Regions from separate parts of the Paenibacillus sp. J22P143 genome, predicted to be linked through region 3. Evidence: riboswitches for the same ligand, from Rfam matches in the RefSeq annotation. Region 3 holds a riboswitch; each other region holds the start of a gene.
What was found. A riboswitch is a leader RNA that binds a small molecule or an ion and turns the genes downstream of it on or off. The one in region 3 is predicted to bind cyclic di-GMP.
Positions count from the first base shown of each region.

Region 1 (3,120 bases), on a different contig from region 3:
ATACGAAAGTCGATCCCCCCGGAAAGAGAACATGCGCGGGAAGTTTTTGTCTTGGGCCATAATCGACGCCAAAATTGGGAATCCATTAAAGCTTGTATTCGCAGCTAGTACTAGAATGAGCATCGTCGCGATTTGGGTCGCATAGTACATGACTCCGCGGCCAAAAGCTTGCTCCGTCACCATCGATAGAACCGATGTATGCCCGTTATGATCAGGTGCAACGCCATAGCCTAAGGCGATCAGCGTTACTCCACCGAACACGATGGCCAATAAGCCGCCTAAGGAGAGGAGCGTACGGTTTGCATTTTTGACGGAAGGTGTTCGGAAATGCGGGACAGCATCTGAAATCGCTTCGATTCCTGTTACAGCTGAACAACCGGATGAGAACGCCTTAAGAAGTACGAATAATGTTAATGAGTTCGTCGCTGAGCTTGGTGCGAATTCGATCGCATGCGTATGGAGTGAGCCCGTCAGTAAATCGAATACGCCTTTACCAACTAATAAAAGGATACAAAAGATAAAAAAGTACGTTGGTATCGCGAATACAGTCCCTGATTCAGAAGTACCTCGCAAATTGAGCCACACCATAATCCAAACTAGAAATAGCGTTAATGGCACAATATAAGGCACTGTGGAAGGAAAGGCCGACGTAATCGCCTGTACACCGGCTGAGATCGAAACCGCTACCGTTAAGGTGTAATCGATCAGGAGCGAGACACCCGTTAGTCGTCCCCATACCATTCCTAAATTTTCTTTGGTAACCATATAAGCGCCGCCGCCCATGGGGTAGGCTTCAATAACTTGTCTATAGCTCAACACGAGCAGTAAAATCAACGCAATAATGGAAATGGCAATGGGCAAGGAAAACGCAAATGCAGCAATCCCAACGGTTGCGAGCTCTAACAGAATTTGTTCCGTCCCATAGGATACAGAAGATAATGCATCCGAAGACAGGATGGGAAGTGCTTTCCAAACAGGCAGTTTCTCCGACTCAATCTCGCTCGACTTTAGCGGCTTGCCAAACACAATTTTCTTCAATGAATCACTTGTCATTTTGTGGTTGTTCCTCCAATAAAAACTAATCTCAATGAACTAATTTGGAAAATGGACGCAAAAAAACACAAGGATTGACCTTGTGTTTTAGACACATGTTCTCCTTTCTCACGATCGCTTACGAGGTTAGCTGTCGGGTTCGGGCCGCGAGAAATCTGCCCTAAAAGGTACTTGGTATCAGCACCGTTATTCACCCCATGTTACTCGTGGTTCCCCCGCTTTTCTTATCAGAAAATTAAGCGAAATATTCAACTGTTCAGGTACGAGTTGAATACTACTCTCTTCTTCCAACATAGTAAAGGAGGGAAAAAACGTAAAAAGGTCTTTTCCTGTACCCGAATCCCTCAATAATTCGCTTACATTCAGTTGATTCATTGATTATCTTCCATTCTCGTAGTGATTCAAGGTATTTCGAGCAAAATGGAAGTTGCTTTCTTCAAACATTGGTTAGTCATTAAGATGAATATCAGCCGTCTCGGGTCGCGGCTTCTTATAAAAGCCTACAATATAAGCATACATCAGCTCTGTTAATGCCTCTAAATCTTTCACTTCTACTTTTCTAATCACATATGTCATCGTATTACCCCTTGCGTTTTTATGAATAATAATACATTTATTTGAATAAATATTGAAGTTAGTGGTGGATTAGTGCAGCCTTAATGGCTCTAGTTCCTCTAGTAACTTGTCGAAAAACATCATATAATTAGACCATGCTATTAAACAAATAGAAACGGGCAAACCTTCTGAAAGGAAGCGACGCAAAGCCAACAGGTCTACGGATGGGAACATCTACGATGGCTGGGTTACCTATTAAAGTAAGCAACATACTTTTAGGCTCTCTATAAGTTTAATTCAAAATTATATTTGGAGGGTTCTATTATGAAGAAATTAACGAAACTAATGATGATGGTGATGGTATTAACTTTATCATTTATCGGGGCACAAGGAGCATTTGCAGCAACACTTATTGACCAACAAACTAATGTGAAAATAACTCAAGCATATTACTACACTACTACAAATGACATATCGTTGAAAATTCCAAACACTAAAGAGTTTTCATCAGGAAAACCAATTTGGCAAGTACAAAATCCAAACGGTACATGGTCAGATGTAGCTTATACAAATACCCCCTTATACTTTGCAGGATGTAGTTATGGTTTAGGAATAAGAAAGTATACACAAAGTATAGGACAAACTTATCGACTAAAAATGATGAATAGTACATTAAATACAAATTACTATACAGCTCCATACACACTTACTCAATTAACTGCACCAGCTTATAGTTCTTATATTTCAACTGTAAACTAAATGAAAAACTAAGCTAAATTAAAAAAGCTGAATTGTGATCCCATTCGGACCTCTCAATTCAGCTTTCTTGTCGATATGAGGACATTAATTCGGCACATGATAATTGCGAGTTGTGGATTTTTGCTTCCAAATCATCTTCTTCCAAATGAGTGGAATACCGCCGATGAGGTATAAATAGCGGGCATCGATCATTTTTTTGATAAGTGAGGCCAGACGGCCTTTCACTTTCTTGACTTTGAGTAGACCAACAGCCTCCCCCCGGCCTAGGGATGCAACCGTGCCTTTGAAATCATATACAAAAGGCTTCATTTCTTTGCCTCGAGCCGTCTGAATCAGATTCCTAGCTGCATTATAGCCCTGTTGGACGGCAATCTGCGCATTTGCGGGATATGGCGTACCCTCTGGGCCTGTAACAATCGAGCAATCGCCCGTAATGAAGATCTCTGGAAACGGATACGAACGCAAGCAGCTATCTACTTTTACCCGGCCCCGCTGAACCTCGAACCCCGCTTGCTGCAGCAAGGAATTGCCGCGAATCCCTCCCGACCAGACTACCGTGCCTGCGCGAATGAACTCGCCATTACCCAGAATTACCCCTTCCGGTGTGCATGCCTTGATCGCGGTCGATAGCTTATATTGCACGCCTTTGCGGCGCATCACTTCCATCCCGTATTCGATCAGATCCTCAGGAAGCCCGGGCGGCAGCGCCGAAGGGGAAGCTTCCACATTATAAATACGGACATCCGCAGGATC
Region 1 covers NZ_JCAUAQ010000012.1:117,168-120,287, reverse strand. Annotated here, with positions in the region: gene AC58PQ_RS17760 (APC family permease) at 1-1,053, opposite strand, end outside; cyclic di-AMP (ydaO/yuaA leader) riboswitch at 1,154-1,305, opposite strand; gene AC58PQ_RS17755 (hypothetical protein) at 1,501-1,629, opposite strand; cyclic di-GMP riboswitch class I at 1,777-1,864, shown strand; gene AC58PQ_RS17750 (hypothetical protein) at 1,933-2,367, shown strand; gene AC58PQ_RS17745 (NAD(P)/FAD-dependent oxidoreductase) at 2,452-3,120, opposite strand, start outside.
Region 1: another riboswitch for cyclic di-GMP. It lies ahead of AC58PQ_RS17750 (hypothetical protein); the one in region 3 lies ahead of AC58PQ_RS22665 (diguanylate cyclase domain-containing protein).

Region 2 (3,120 bases), on a different contig from region 3:
TTTAATTATTTTTGTAAGGCTACGACCCTACTTCGTAAATCTGAGGGGAAAGGTTTCTGTAGCCTTTCTCCCCCCTACAAAATACAGTGTATTAATTTATATATTCATTGCGATGTGGTTACACGGGTGTTATACTAGAGTTAACTTATGAATGGAGTTGGTAACAGGTATGACATCCAATCAAGAAACTAAGAAAGACTTAAAGACAAAAGGTATTAGCCCAACTATGACCTTCAAGGCTACACCAGAACTTAGAAATAAGATTGAACAGATCGTCTACTATCATTCCGAACAGTTATTTGGGCTTGAATTTAATATGACACAGGCTATTGAGATTGCAATTAAGCATTATCATAAGACCGTAGTCGAACCTTGGTTGGTAGCTAATGGAAAAGCAACGACAAAAGTACAGGAAGATAAACCTTAACTTGTAGTGATTTATTTATTGCCATAATAATTATACATAACATTTAAAACACAATGTATAAGAGTATATTTATATACATGCGTTACAGCCCATCGGCTGTAACGCTTTTTCTAATTCAGTTCGTTGTTCCTCAATTGCAGTGGCCTTCATCAGTCGTGCCCCTGCCTTCACAAGGATCCAGCAAAATACGCCTCATAATGATGGACTGGTTTGGGTTCAGCTAAATATAAACCTTCTTCTGCATCTGAGCTAGCAATCTGCTCAACAACTGCCAAAAGGAAAACACTAAATGCCAACACATGGAAATAATTTAATAACGTCAAAGGAATCCAAAAATCCTTTATAAGAAAATTTATCACTGTCGTGATATCCCAAAATACATAGATAGAATAAGCAATCAGGTATGATATAAAAGCTTTTTTCGGTATAACACCACAATGTGCAAAGAAGAATAGAGTACATATGTCAAAATGGCCGCAATTCCTATCACAGGAAAAAGAATTTCTATATGATAAAGGGAAATGTTCATCTCATACATTTTCTCTAAAATAACATCAATAATCCCAACAGCGAATAAAAGAATAGAAAATAGTATCGACATATAAATAAACACGAGATCAAGTACAACCTTTTTGCTAACACGAGTAGAAATCCACACAAACAAACACCCTGAAAATAATGCCCCTTCCAAATAGTAAAGGAAACTGTGTGGAAGAAAATCTATTGCATTCGATTCTGATAGTGTTAAATCATTACCGAATGATTCAAATGGACGAACAGTAGCAAAAAGATCATTACATAAAAAGACTACGAAGAGAGCAATAATAATCTTAATCAAAAAAGTAAATTCCTTACGAACACAAGACTTTAATCGCAACTTGTAGGCGTATTTTCTGGATGTAGTCATACATGAAGTATACTCTTCCCTTCTTTTTTCAACAAAAAAATCTCTTAAATACGAGTTTAATAAAATGTAATTTTGTTTTTTCCAGTTGTTTTAGAAAGATATAAAGCTTTATCTGCTTTTTCTAATATTTCATCAATTGGTTCATTATTGTACATAGCTACTCCAATACTGATCGTAACACCTTTCTTATTTTCTTCACTTACGAATACACCTGTTTCAATCAAACTTCTTAATTTTTCAGCTATAAGTAAGAGGCTTTCTTTGGTTTCATTACATACAACTATAATGAACTCTTCTCCTCCCATTCTAACAAATACATCTTCTTTTCTAATTCTTGAGCTTATTAAACTACTGATATTTTTTAATATTTCATCTCCAACAGGATGACCGTAGTTATCATTAATGCGCTTAAAGTTATCAATATCAAAAGCAATGAATCCGAGATGAAAGTTACTTCTTTTCCATGATGATATTCGATTTTCAAGAAATTCATTAAAATATCTTCTATTATATAAACCCGTTAAAGGATCTGTAAAAGATAATTCATTTAATTCTTTAACTAGTTTCACATTGTGAAGTTTGTAATGTGTAACTAAACTGAAAATAGAAACATTAATTATCGAAGAAAATATGGATGCGCTATTTGTGGGTAGATCAAAATAATACATCACTAAAGATTTATATATATTAAAAAAGATAAAATTGTAAACCAATACGTTTTCCAAAATGGATAGTGTGTTATTAAAATAAATGATGGAAATAACAGGACACTCCACATAAAAAAATATATATGTTCTCTTGATTGGAAAAAATAGATTGAAAGTCCAGGAATAGGGATTATCACTGCTATTAATATCCACCATATCATTTTTGAGTTTAAAAATTTAAACATATTATAAACCTCCTATATATGCCTTATTTCACATACTCGCTAGGGCAAAATAACCGCGAACCAAATGGTTGCACGAATTATCCACCGGAACTATCACCGGTGATATAGGCTGCAACCTGGCAATCATGATCCCTATCTATAAGGATTTTAGACCCATGGCTTTGCGTCATTCCCTTTCGAGAATTTTGCCTTATTCTATTTCAATTCTTGAATCGTTATTTTTAATAGTGATCTTCACTTCTAGGATTAGGACACCCTATGGATAATGTTAATCAATACATATTGCGATAACATTAGGGAATCATTTCTTTTCTGTTGCTTATGTATTTCTTATCTATTTAAGAGAATAAGGCATCCGATCTAATTCGGATGCCTTTCCCTGCCACATTGCACTAGGAAATTAGAGATTGATTCCAAAACGACAGCTAGTTCCTCTTTTACTTTCGACAATAGAAGAAGTGATTGCTCAAGATCTTTTTTACCACTCTCAAGCTCCTCAAGCTCATGCTGCAAATTCGCGGCCGATTCTAATAGTTCCAAAGCACCAATATGCAAAGCAACCCCCCTTAGTATATGGGTCAACAAAACAGCCTGTGCCATATCACCCAATTCTATAGCTCGACGAATATGCTCTGCGTCCTGGCAATGGTCCGCAGCAAACATTTGCAGTAATTGCCGATACAATCCAATATTTTGTTCTAACTGATGCAAAGCTTCTTTTACATGCAGGCCCGTTAACGGAACCAATTTCGCTGCTGCCTTAGTAGAATCGTCCACAAGAACATCTTTCGTACGAGAAGCTTTCAAATAGCTTTGCAACACATTGTATAGCTGAACCGGGTCAAAAGGTTTTGAAAGATAGCCGTTCATGCCTGCTTCCCGCACCTTCTCTTT
Region 2 covers NZ_JCAUAQ010000002.1:526,541-529,660, reverse strand. Annotated here, with positions in the region: gene AC58PQ_RS06015 (hypothetical protein) at 170-427, shown strand; gene AC58PQ_RS06010 (hypothetical protein) at 595-786, opposite strand; gene AC58PQ_RS06005 (hypothetical protein) at 825-1,265, opposite strand; gene AC58PQ_RS06000 (GGDEF domain-containing protein) at 1,391-1,903, opposite strand; cyclic di-GMP riboswitch class I at 2,334-2,426, opposite strand; gene AC58PQ_RS05995 (MASE4 domain-containing protein) at 2,587-3,120, opposite strand, start outside.
Region 2: another riboswitch for cyclic di-GMP. It lies ahead of AC58PQ_RS06000 (GGDEF domain-containing protein); the one in region 3 lies ahead of AC58PQ_RS22665 (diguanylate cyclase domain-containing protein).

Region 3 (3,120 bases):
TAATCAACAGTTCTATTATATCCCCTTAGTCAACGTACAGAATGTAAGACTGAATCCAGAGTCTAGTACGGAACCCGAGCAATTATCTGATGAAACGCCAATCGATTATCAGGAGGACAGCCTCTCATTTCGAAAGATATTAAATAATGCAAAAGGGCGATTTGTAGAGATTTATGTAACTGGCAATAAAACAATCCATGGTTATTTAACCAGTATTATGAATGATTATTTCGTCTTCTACTCGCCGGTCTATAAAACTATGTTTGTCTCTATGAATCACCTAAAATGGTTAATTCCTTATCACGCTCATCTCACACCTTATTCGCTTAATAGTCAATCACTTCCATTGAGTCCTTTCAACATTACCTTATCCAGAACTTTTGAAGGGCAATGTAAAAAATTGGAGGGAAACCTAGTTGTTTTTGATCTTGGAGATAACACGAAGAAAATAGGCTTACTTTACAAAGCGGATAGTGGTTCAATAGAGCTGATAAACGCAAGTGGAGATAAAGTAATTTGGAATTTACAGCATTTAAAAACGGTATATACGCCATGATTGATGAAGGATATTTTTTCAAAATAAAAAAACGACCTTCTAGGGGAAGGTCGTTCGAAAAAAGGTTGAAATATGCAACTATGCACACCTCATTTTATGAGACAATGGACTAATATGTTTGGGTGTTTAGCTAGACGAAAAAATTAGTCCTCTGGCAGCATGCTTCCATCCTAATGTAAAGCTAATTCTAGAGAGATTGGACACGCTTTCACATGATCATTTTTGTGCTTTCGATTGATAAATTTTGTGTTAACGGCCGATAACAGCAACTTAGCCACTACTGGGAATGACAACGTGATTTCATCGTTTAAAATCCAATGACAAAAACCGGCTTAGCCACTTTTTCACAGTGCCTAAGCCGGTTTTATTCAACTTCAAGCAAGAATATGCCCCAATTACAAAACTTTTTTTACGTTCGACATGAGACAACGTTTATTGCTATATACAGGTGAATTTCACCTACACTATAATAATGAAACAGCATTGAAAAGGGCAAATCATTGGAAACAATGAGACGCAAAGCCATGGCCTAACGCATTCCGAATGGGATGCTATGGTTGACAGGTTGCCGGATATGAAGGGGATGATCCTTTATTCGGGATGATCCTTTTTTTATTTCGTGAAAATCGTAGGAGGGCTCTCATTTGCCAATTGTAAGTATCTCCGTTCTTATAACCGTTTGCGGTGCACTGATCGGTCTTCTAGTAGGTCTTCTCGTCGCATTCAGAACGAGAGCCATCCGTTCGAGGTTCCTTATTGGGGCTTCCATTTATGAATCAGCCATCGATTGTATTCTCATGTTTACATCTGAGGGCAAGATTATTGAATGTAATCCTGCAGCAGAAGCCATATTCGGATACAAGCGTGAAGAGGCGCTTAAACGTACTTTATTCCATTTCCTATTTTCTATCGATCAGGATGGACAAGCTGCTGCTAGTTTATATCAACTGCTGCATCAGAAGTCGGATTCCATCGTGGGCAAACGCATCGAAATTACGGCTTACCGAGCGGACCACAGCACATTTCCGGCCGAAATTATCATAACGGATATGGTTTATGGGAGAAATAAGATGTATACAGCCTGCCTGCGGGACTTAACCGAAATCAGGAAATCCGAAGAACTGATGCATCAATTAGCGTACTTTGATCATTTAACGGGATTGCCTAATCGCAATCAATTTAATGAGCTTTTTGAGCGTGCTCTATCTCGTGCTCAACAAAACAATGAGACCTTAGGCGTTATGTTTTTGGATATTTATCGGTTCAAATGGATTAATGACTCTTTCGGTCATTTGATTGGGGATCACACGCTTCAAAGATTCGCTGCTTTACTTGCTAGTTGTTTACCCATACATGGATCCGTCTCCCGGTTGAGTGGGGATGAATTTGTCATCCTACTTCCCCAAGGTGATCAACAAAAAATTACGGAACAAGCCCAGAACATCATCGCCTTGCTGGAGATTCCTTTTCATATGGAAATTGGCGACATCTATGTGTCTACGAATATTGGTATTTCCATATATCCTTACGATGGAGATACACAGGAGCTTTTGCTTAATCATGCAGACCAAGCCATGTATGCAGCGAAAGAGCAGGGTCGAAACAATTACCAATTTTTCCAACCAGGTATGCAAATGAAATGTTCCCAGAGAATTGTCTTTGAACACTCTTTGCAAGGTTAGCTGCACCCTGCCTTCGGAAGAGTCCACCACGTTCCCCTTCACCGCTTCTCTCGGGTTAGTCCATTTTTTCGGCTAATTCCGCCCGCAAGACCACTTCCCTATGCTGCCTCTATGGACGAACGCGTCCACGGAGGAATATAGCCGACTTATTGAGCCGAACAAATAAATCTTTATATTTCAAAGAAAAAACCTTCCCCTCAGCTTATCGCATAGTGGGAAGGCCCTCTGGTTATTCAAATATATTTGATCAAAATACTCTCCACATGCTCCAGATGCTCGCGCATCGCCTCAGAAGCCAGCACGGGATCTCCGTTTAGAATCGCTTCATAAATCACTTTATGTTCCTTCAAAAGCTGGACAGCCACTTCCTGATTCGCATACAGCTCCGCACGGCGGATGTCGCGAATCATCATTTCCATCGCATTGCGGATCGAGTCACACGTCTGCACCATAATGGCGTTGTGTGTCGCTAGAACGAGCAGCTCATGGAAAGCAAGATCGGTTCGTTCACCCTCAGCGTCATTGCCTACGGAGCTCTCCATGTCTTGCATGATGCGCTGCAGCTGCGCTAAGTCCTCAGCTGTTCTTTTCCGCGCAGCAATCGATGCAATTGAAATCTCTAGCGATTGTCTCACTTCCATGAGCTCCAGGAGCGTCGTTCGATTCATGCGAAGCGACGTCCATTCTGGCAGGGAAACCTCGGCAGGTGCTTGCCGTATGACACGACACGCACCGCCCTGCCGAATCTCAATGAGACCCATCGCTTTCAAGGCGCTTAGCGCTTCCCTCATCGTGGAACGCCCGACGCCGAAGCGCTCGGACAGCTCCTTCGTAGAAGGAAGCTTATCCCCCATCTTCAACTGTCCCTGCAGAATCATCTCT
Region 3 covers NZ_JCAUAQ010000021.1:69,833-72,952, forward strand. Annotated here, with positions in the region: gene AC58PQ_RS22660 (YwrJ family protein) at 1-556, shown strand, start outside; cyclic di-GMP riboswitch class I at 1,038-1,129, shown strand; gene AC58PQ_RS22665 (diguanylate cyclase domain-containing protein) at 1,201-2,238, shown strand; gene AC58PQ_RS22670 (FadR/GntR family transcriptional regulator) at 2,472-3,120, opposite strand, start outside.

Region 4 (3,120 bases), on a different contig from region 3:
ACCAGAATGCTCGTTTATTTATCAACAGTTTAAAAGCGATGATTGTAATTCTGTTTGGCTTCATTGAATGGTCTGTTGTCCAAAGCGCTAAAAAGGGTATCGCTGATCTTAACGTATGGATCCTGGGCTTCCTGCTGCTGATGCTGTTTGGCACAATTATCTTCTTCATCGTACGTTCGATCCAGTTAAAGTAAGGAAGGTTTTACGCCTTCCCGCGCAATTTTCGAAAAAACTGCGTCAACATCGTGGAACACTCCTCTTGTAAAACGCCGCTTACCACATCGACCCGGTGATTGAACCGGTCCTCCTGCAGCAAGTTCATTAACGTCCCCGCACAGCCTGCCTTCGGATCTACCGTTCCGTAAATCACTTGAGGAATACGTGCTTGCACGATCGCACCTGCACACATCGGACAAGGCTCCAGCGTCACATAGAGCTGGCAGTCTAGAAGACGCCAAGCCTGTAAATGCTCACTTGCCTGCTTAATCGCAATCATCTCCGCATGCGCGAGAGGATCTAAGGTTGTTTCACGTAAATTATAACCGCGGCCAATAATTTGACCTTGATGGACGACGATGGCGCCGATCGGTACTTCACGGATTGCTTCGGCCTTCAGTGCCTCGCCGATCGCTTCTTTCATCCAGGGGATATGTTCATCCACAGGGGGACACCTCGCAATAATAGTCTATCCACATGTGTATAAACATCCGAACAAATATTCGTTGTTAACAAGCTGTGGATAACAATGTGGATAACTTGTAAACCTGTGGATATTCATTCCACTACACATTCATACAATAAAAACAGGGCTCATGCAAGGATTTTAGTTGAAAGAAATAACTAGGCTACGTATAATGGTGATAACAGTGGGTCTTTTAGACCATAAATGATGAACGACATAACATTCATAGCAAGGTTCGACAATGGCAAACTTGTTGAAAAGCAAGGACGCAAAGCTGAGGGTCTAAGGTTCTAATGAACTATGGCAGTCTGGTTACCGACAATCGATGCTTTTATTGATTAAGGTGATAGACTGTCCCTTTCTTGTGGGGCAGTCTATTTTGTGCGGAAACATACATGAACATCCATCAATAAAGGGCGAGGTGTAGGTGAGCATGGCGATGAAGCAGGATGCTTTGAAGCGATATGGTTGTAAAGAAGGATACGATGCGGAAGTATTGATCGATTGCCGGGCTGTTGTAGGGAAGGATGATTTCGTATCCACGGGTATTCTGACCTATGCCCAAGGGGACATTATGGAAATTGAACTACCGGAATATGATGTGTTCCAACTGGGTGACAAGGTGAAGATTACGATGTATACCAAATCAGGGCTATTCGTCGTGCATACGACCGTTGTCGCCAGAGAACCAGGTTCGCTCATTGTCATTAATCCACCTGAGAATCGCAGAAGATTCGCGGAGAAGCGGGAATTCCCAAGGGTCAATGTAAGAAGATTTGGTCAGATCCTCGAATTTCAGAATGCGAATCAAAAGGAGCCCCAACAGCTTGAAACCCCGATAGATATTTCAATTAAAAATATTTCGATGAATGGTATCGGTTTTACGATAGACGACAATGGCATGATTGATAAGATTCTACATATAAAATGTACACTTTACGTGCAATTAGAGTTGGGCTTCGATATGCCTTGTCAGTTGGAAATTATAAGGAAAGAAAAGCTAGAGGACACCTATTATTATGGTGCTAGCTTTGAAAGCGTTCCCGCTGAACAAAGCAATGCGCTGCGCGGTTTTATTTTGCGGAATCAGATCAAAACGTACTTCGTGCAAAAGCGGGATGACGAGTTCAAAATAGCAATGGAAAAAAAGTCTGCGGCGAATCGATAGCTTGCAGGCTTTTTTTTGCCCTCCAAGTACTATATAATAAGAAGGATGATTTTCGAAAATTAAGGAGTTGTAACGACAATGGCTTTGAAAGCAGGTATCGTCGGTCTACCGAACGTAGGAAAATCGACATTGTTTAATGCAATTACACAGGCGGGGGCAGAATCTGCGAATTATCCGTTCTGTACGATCGATCCGAATGTTGGGGTAGTTGAAGTACCAGACGAGAGATTGCAGAAGCTGGTGGAAATCGTTGTGCCTAAGAGTATCGTGCCGACGGCCTTCGAATTCGTTGACATTGCGGGTTTAGTTAAGGGTGCGAGCAAAGGCGAGGGCCTTGGAAATAAATTTCTAGCACACATCCGTGAAGTTGATGCGATTGTGCATGTTGTGCGTTGTTTTGAGGATGATAATATTACTCACGTTTCTGGGAAAGTTGATCCGATTGGCGACATCGAGACGATTAATCTTGAATTGATTTTGGCAGACATTGAGTCGGTTGATAAAAAGATCGAGCGTTCACGCAAAAACCTCAAAGGCGGCGACAAGAAGGTGGTTGCTGAGGTTGAGTGTTTGGAACGTATCAAAGAAGCCTTATATAACGATATGCCAGCACGCAGCTTGGATTTGACAGAAGATGAGCGCCTGCTAGTTCGCGATCTTCATTTGCTAACGATGAAGCCAGTGCTCTACGCGGCAAACGTGAGTGAAGATGAAGTTGCAACTGCGGACGACAATGCATACGTTAAAATTGTGAAGGCATTCGCTGAGAAAGAAAACAACGAAGTCGTTTCCATTAGCGCGAAGGTTGAATCCGAAATTGCTGAGCTGGAAGAAGAAGAAAAAGCGATGTTCCTGGAAGAGTTGGGACTTCAAGAGTCCGGCTTGAATAGATTGATCAAAGCAGCATATAGAAAACTAGGCTTGTACACGTATTTCACAGCTGGCGTGCAAGAAGTTAGAGCATGGACGATCCGTAAAGGAACGAAAGCTCCGCAAGCGGCAGGCGTGATTCATACGGATTTCGAACGTGGATTCATTCGTGCGGAAGTTGTGTCGTACAACGATTTGTCAGCTGCAGGATCGATGGCTGGTGCTAAGGAAAAAGGCCAAGTGCGTCTTGAAGGTAAAGAGTACGTGGTGAATGACGGCGACGTTATGCATTTCCGTTTCAATGTTTAATGATTTATAAAATAGAGAAAGGAGTGATCCCCTATGTTGGATCGACTTCAGTCCATTGTGGACCGCTATGACAAACTAAGCGAGTTATTGT
Region 4 covers NZ_JCAUAQ010000011.1:15,645-18,764, forward strand. Annotated here, with positions in the region: gene AC58PQ_RS16535 (DUF1648 domain-containing protein) at 1-194, shown strand, start outside; gene tadA (tRNA adenosine(34) deaminase TadA) at 203-640, opposite strand; cyclic di-GMP riboswitch class I at 916-1,002, shown strand; gene AC58PQ_RS16545 (PilZ domain-containing protein) at 1,116-1,850, shown strand; gene ychF (redox-regulated ATPase YchF) at 1,929-3,029, shown strand; gene prfA (peptide chain release factor 1) at 3,063-3,120, shown strand, end outside.
Region 4: another riboswitch for cyclic di-GMP. It lies ahead of AC58PQ_RS16545 (PilZ domain-containing protein); the one in region 3 lies ahead of AC58PQ_RS22665 (diguanylate cyclase domain-containing protein).